Linked DNA regions of Bradyrhizobium sp. AZCC 1610. The protein of the gene in region 1 interacts with the protein of each later gene in a pairwise test. Links are inferred from orthologs where the notes say so. Each region holds a gene or a part of one and is shown on either strand. Other genes may lie near its edges. The genes, in order: cysK and cysE.

Region 1 (3,227 bases):
CATATTATGGCTGCGACGTAACATCGGGAGTGTGCGATGGCTCGCCGCATTCGGACTCGGTCGTCGGCAAGGACCAGGGTTGGCAACCTGGACGTAGCAGCCTGCGAGAGGGCGCGCGTCAGCCGTGATCGACGATTTGACGGTCAGTTCTTCTCAGGTGTCAGGACAACGCGCATCTACTGTCGTCCGGTCTGCCCGGTTCGCCCCGCGAAGCCGGAAAACGTGTCCTTTTATCCATCGGCAGCGGCAGCGGAGCGCGCTGGATTTCGGCCGTGCCTGCGTTGCCGGCCGGAGACGGCGCCGTTCTCTCCGGCATGGAAGGGCTCATTGGCCACCGTCGAACGTGCGGTCCGGCTGATCAGTGAGGGCGCACTCGATCGCGCGCCGGTTGAAGTGCTCGCCGCCAGCCTTGGGGTGGGGCCGCGGCATCTATCCCGATTATTCGACAAGCATCTCGGCGCCAGCCCCGCTCAGATTGCCAAGACGGCACGCGTGCAGCGGGCGAAGCGACTTTTAGATGATACCAAATTGCCGATGATCGAGATTGCGCTGCTGGCGGGGTTCCGCAGCCTGCGCCGCTTCAATGCGGTCTTTGCGGAGGTGTACAAGCGTCGCCCGACCGAAATTCGGCGGGCGCAGCGGAACGGATAGAAATTTCAGGACCAAAAACAAACGCGCGCCAGTTGGGCGCGCGGTGACATTGCTCTAACGATAGTTTGAATCAATTACAGGCAAACCTCTTGATCGAGTGCTTGGTCACGAAACCGTAACCGCAGGTGTCACAGGTCCAGAGATAGCTGATCACGTTGTCGTTGAGGTAGGCGGAAGCTTCCGCAGCCACCATGGTATCAGCGCACACAGGGCACGTCGGCAAATCACAGCCGCGTGGATCGGGCTTATACGCTACGGTCGACAGGATTTCAGCAATAGCTGGCATCGTGACCCTCCTTCGCGATCTGAACTTCTGGGGACCTCTGGCTCAGTTCGCGACGAAAGTATAACCAAAACCCTTGACGATGTCGCAACACAAATGAGTTCATTTCGCGATATTTGCGATGTTCTTGTTTTGCAATGCAGCGAACTCTTCGGCTCCGGCACTTCCGGCTTGCGCATCAATGCGACCGCCTCCTAAGTAGGGAGAGCCGTCAATTCCCCGCACATGATTTGTTACAGGAGTGTTGAGATGGATGCGTCGTCAGTAACGAGTGCAGTGCAACGTCCTGGGCGGGGCCGGGTTTTTGATTCCATCGTCGATGCAATCGGCGACACGCCGATCGTCCGCTTGCGCAAATTGCCGGAGGCGCACGGTGTTAGCGCAACCATCCTCGCCAAGCTCGAATATTTCAATCCCGCCGCAAGCGTCAAAGACCGCATTGGCGCGGCGATGGTGATCGCGATGGAGAAGGCCGGCGTGATCAATGCCGACACGGTGCTGATCGAGCCGACCTCCGGCAATACCGGCATCGCGCTGGCCTTTGTCGCGGCCTCGCGCGGCTACCGGCTGAAACTGGTGATGCCGGAGTCGATGTCGATCGAGCGGCGCAAGATGCTGGCCTTCCTCGGTGCCGAGATCATCCTGACGCCGGCAGCCCAAGGCATGAAGGGCTCGATCGCGACCGCGGAGGAACTGGTGCGGACCACGCCCAACGCCGTGATGCCGCAGCAGTTCAAGAACCTCGCCAATCCCGAAATTCACCGCCGTACCACGGCCGAGGAAATCTGGAACGACACCGGCGGCAACATCGATTTCTTCGTAGCTGGCGTCGGCACCGGCGGCACCATTACCGGCGTCGGACAGGTGCTGAAGCCACGCAAGCCTACCTTGCGGGTGGTCGCCGTCGAGCCGGAGGAAAGCCCGGTGCTGTCGGGCGGGCAGCATACGCCGCACAAGATTCAGGGCATCGGCGCCGGCTTCGTTCCGGACATTCTGGACCGTTCGGTCATTGACGAGATCGTCAAGGTCAACGGCCCGACGGCGATCGAGATGTCGCGGGCGCTGGCGCGCATGGAAGGCATTCCCGGCGGCATCTCCTCGGGCGCCGCGATCGCGGCGGCGCTTGCAATCGGCAAGCGCCCCGAGAGCGCCGGCAAGACCATCCTCGCGATCGTGCCGTCATTCTCCGAGCGCTATTTGTCAACCGCACTGTTTGAAGGAATCTAGCGATGGCGGACCAGCCGCGGCGGCCGAGAACCCTGAACGACGCGCGCACCGAGGCCGAGGCCGCGTTCAAGCGCACTACCACCAAGGTGGCGGAAGCGCCGCCGAAGACGCCCCGGCTTCCCGGCGTGAGGGAACTGGTCTCGCTGCGCATCGATCAGGATGTGCTGGAATATTTCCAGGAAGGCGGCCCCGGCTGGCAGGACCGCATCAACGAGGCATTGCGAAAGGCCGCGGGCAAATAGATCGCCGCGAGCACGCATTTTGATTTTGCGAAGCGGAGAATGAAAAAGGCCCGGGATGAACCCCGGGCCGTTTTGTAGATGGGTCGCGTTGGGGTTTAGCGCAGCATGCCGCCCACGACGCCGCCGATGAAGCGCCCGGCGCCGGCCGGATCGGGGCCGGGGTTGCTGTGCTGGCGCTGCGGCGGTGGCTGCGACTGCCCTTGAGGCTGCGCCTGAACGGTGCTGGGGGCGCGGCGCTTGGGAGCGGGACGCTCCTCGTCGGAACTCGCGGTAGGCGCGGCTGCCACGATCTCCGTCAGCAGCGCCTTGTGCTGCAGCCTGTTGAGGTAGCCGCTCTTGGGATAGCCGCGGGCGGCCTGCCAGCGCGTGATCACGCCGCGGGTTGCCTGATCGAACTGGCCGCTGACCTTGGTGTCGAAACCGAGCCCGGTGAGGCGGCGCTGCACGTCGCGGCGCTGGCCCTTGTCGAGGCCGATCTGGTCCTCGGTGGTCTGGTTCGCTTCCTCCTTGAAGGTCGCGGGGTCAATGCCCGTGCTCAGGTTGCGGGTTGCATCCTTCGCGCCGCTCTCAAGCGACGCAATGCGCGACAATGCCAGCGAGCGGAACTGACCGTTCGGGTAGTTGCTCAGATAGGCATTGAGCTCTTCCGGCTTGTTGGAATCCTTGATCGAGCGCCAGAACTCCAGTTCGACGTCCGACGCTTTTGAAGCGCCCGCTGCTGGCGCTGCAGCCGCGACGGCTCCGGGCGCGGGTGCGCCGTTCAGGTAGACCGAACCGATCAGGTTGGTGTGACCCCAGGGCAGTTGTCCCTTGCTGGTTTCCTC
Region 2 (3,157 bases), 730 kb from region 1 along the record:
CGGCCGAGCGTGTTGAACATGCTGTTGCCCCACAGGAATTGGTCGGCGGTGGCCGGAAGCCGATCGCGATAGGGGCAGAGCTTGAAGTTCTGCTTCGGACAATGATCGCGCAAATACTGCGCGACGATCCCATCCTGCAGCATCCGTCCGAAGGCTACGCCATAACCGCCGGGCGTCCACGCCAGTTTTCCGGACAATGCGAAATTGCTCGACAGCAACAGCAGAGCTCCGGCGACGATGGTGAGGCTACCTTGCGTCAGTCCGGAAACGGAAATCCGCCCGCGCAGAAACGGACGCGCGATCCAGCCGATGCAGCACAGTCCAAGCAGCACCGCGAGCGTTGCGCTGTGCGTCGCGGCGGCGAAAGCGGTGAGGCCGAACAGCAAGCATTTTTCCGGGATCGAAGTCCGTTTCCCATGCGCGACCAGGATGAAGAGCGCCAGCACGGACAGGCCGGCGAAAATGTCGGTCAGGAGCGTGCTGGCGAGCCAGGGCAGCGAGGTGGTCAGGACCAGCACGAGGCTCATGGCCAGCAGCCGCAACGGCTGCGGCATACCGAGTACGCGCAGCGTCAACTGCAGGATCCACAGCGTCGCCAGCGCGTTGATCCCAAGGTTGATCCAGAAGCTCGAATCCTCGCCGAAATGAAGATAGAGGCCGAACATGGTGGAGCGGCTGGGCACCAGGTAGCCTTCATACCACCGCGCCAGGTAGCCGCCGGTATCCCACTGGAGCAGGGGATAGCCATTCCACAGGGCGGGGGCCAGCAACATCAATGGGATGGCGATGGCGGCGATCCAGGCTGACCGCCAGTCCGCAGCGGTCCGCGCCCGCAATACCTGCGTGCTGGTGTGGCTTTCCCCCATCAGGGCAGCATCCGCCGAATGGCGGGTCCGCCGAAATTCACCAATAGTCGGACGCCGGCCGGCTTGATTTTCCGAAATCGCTGACCACCTTGAACTGACCCCAGGGGGCATTCGGCGGGGGTTACTTTGCCGAAGCCTGCCGGGGACAGCCGTCCGCCCGCCGTGCTATAATATCAACGAAACCAGTGAATTTGCGAGAGCAATCATGGCAGTGCATCAGGTCAATCCGCAAGGTTCGAAGCTTGCCGCACTCGATCCGATCTGGGATCGCGTCCGGGGCGAGGCGGAGGACATCGTCCGCCGCGAGCCCGAGCTTGCTTCCTTCATCTATTCGACCGTGCTGCATCACGAGCGCCTCGAAGATTCGGTGGTGCATCGTCTCGCCGAGCGGCTCGATCATTCGGCGCTATCGGGCGATCTGATCCGCCAGACCTATGACGAGGCGCTGCGCGACGAACCCGATCTCGGCAACGCGTTCCGCGCCGACCTGGTCGCGGTCTACGACCGCGATCCCGCAACCTCACGCTTCATCGATCCGTTGCTCTACTTCAAGGGGTTCCACGCCCTGCAGACCCATCGTCTCGCACACTGGCTCTACAGAAAGGGCCGCAAGGACTTTGCCTATTATCTGCAGAGCAGGTCGTCGGCGGTGTTTCAAACCGACATTAATCCGGCGGCCGTGATCGGCCGCGGCATTTTCCTCGATCACGCGACCGGCTTCGTCTGCGGCGAGACCGCCGTGATCGACGACGACGTTTCGATCCTGCACGACGTCACGCTGGGCGGCACCGGCAAGGAGAACGAGGACCGTCATCCGAAGATCAGGCGCGGCGTGCTGATCGGGGCGGGCGCAAAGATTCTCGGCAATATCGAGATCGGCCATTGCGCGCGCATCGCTGCGGGCTCGGTGGTGGTCAAGCCGGTGCCTCACAACGTCACGGTGGCCGGCGTTCCCGCAAAGATCGTCGGCGAGGCCGGCTGTGCGGAGCCGTCGCGCACCATGGATCAGATGCTCGGCGCAATCGGCCTTTGATTTTCCACACATTCTGCCCGCCGTATTTGTGAAGTTACGGCTGGTAGTCTGCGCCGTCTCGTCCTAAAAACCTCCCGGAAATTCAAAGTATCCGATTGGAGACCGCCGTGGACGTTCAGGAAGTCAGGAAACTCGACGCCTATCTCAAGCGCGTATTCGGCAATCCAAAGATCCGCGTTGTGCCGCGGCCGAAAAAGGACGACTCCGCAGAAGTCTATATCGGCGAGGAGTTCATCGGCGTGCTGTTCGTCGATGACGAGGACGACGATCGCTCGTTCCAGTTTCAGATGGCGATCCTCGAGGAAGATCTGGCCGACGTCGGCTGAGACGCGTGCCGCGACGTTGTGGGTGGGCAAAGCGAAAGCGTGCCCACCACTTGTCTTTCTCGTATTGTGAGTTGTTATGGTGGGCACGGCGCAATTGCGCCTTTGCCCATCCTACGAACCCGAGGCCCCGGCGGGTTCGCTAACCCTTCCGCCCGCGCATCTGCGCCGTCAAGCGCTCCATCGCATTCGCAACGTCGCGCCATTGCGACAGCCAGCTCCGCGGAAAGCGAAACGTCAGGTCGGCGCCGTCGACGCGGCGCTCGCTCAGGCACATGCCGGGCGTCAGGCCGTCGCGCGTACAGCGCGCGTTGAGGTTCGGCGTCGCGGCGGAGAACAGGTCTTCGTTGGCGTAGGGTGAGCCGTCGCGAAAGGCGCGCATTGTCAAACCGTCATCGACCGGTGTTGCGGCCTGCCCGAGGTAGCGCGGATAGATCGTGCGGACTCGCGCGTCGGGCCCCAGTGTGTCGTGGTGAGCCGATATCGACAGGAAGATCCGGTCGATCGGTTGTAGCTTCTCCTCGATCGCGTCAGCGCTGACGCGCTTCGGCGCATCCGGTGGTTCCAGCGACGGGAAGACGAAGCTGAGATCGACCCGCTCCTGCGGCCCGGAGTGGCGTTGGATCTTCCGCCGGATCGCCGCTGTCGGCACGTTGAAGAGGGAGGCGCCGACGCTGACCGGCAACCGTTCCGGAGCGCTGGCAGGGCGCGCTACCCAGGTCGGCCACAGCAAATAGGCGACCAGCGCAACGGCGCCCGCGGTGACCGTTGCCGCGACCATGATCAGGACCATGTGCGAGCGCGGATCCCTGCGGGTGTCGCGGGCGAGGTGCTGGGCCGTCGAAAGCAGGGTCATGAACGATGCATCGGTCGAGGAAGAGCCAGGCGAATCATCCCGCGAATATGCCATGGGGGGCATGATTTCCTCATGATTT

The links.
Region 2: the proteins of cysK (region 1) and cysE interact in binary tests that used the Escherichia coli proteins (3 or more experiments, as listed by UniProt). The link is inferred for Bradyrhizobium sp. AZCC 1610 from one-to-one orthologs.

The regions. Positions count from the first base shown.
Region 1 is NZ_JAZHRR010000001.1:3,390,616-3,393,842, reverse strand. What follows is about bases 263-3,172. They hold cysK (cysteine synthase A), read left to right. Parts: upstream 263-1,183; coding sequence 1,184-2,161; downstream 2,162-3,172. Other genes in these bases: V1279_RS16800 (caspase family protein), read right to left, coding at 2,499-3,172; V1279_RS16805 (BrnA antitoxin family protein), read left to right, coding at 2,164-2,403; V1279_RS16815 (hypothetical protein), read right to left, coding at 722-937; V1279_RS16820 (helix-turn-helix transcriptional regulator), read left to right, coding at 328-651. In the rest of the region: more of V1279_RS16800, read right to left, coding at 3,173-3,227.
Region 2 is NZ_JAZHRR010000001.1:4,115,911-4,119,067, reverse strand. What follows is about bases 146-2,985. They hold cysE (serine O-acetyltransferase), read left to right. Parts: upstream 146-1,071; coding sequence 1,072-1,899; downstream 1,900-2,985. Other genes in these bases: V1279_RS20450 (hypothetical protein), read right to left, coding at 2,365-2,985; V1279_RS20455 (DUF3126 family protein), read left to right, coding at 2,007-2,225; V1279_RS20465 (hypothetical protein), read right to left, coding at 146-866. Outside these bases: more of V1279_RS20465, read right to left, coding at 1-145; more of V1279_RS20450, read right to left, coding at 2,986-3,078.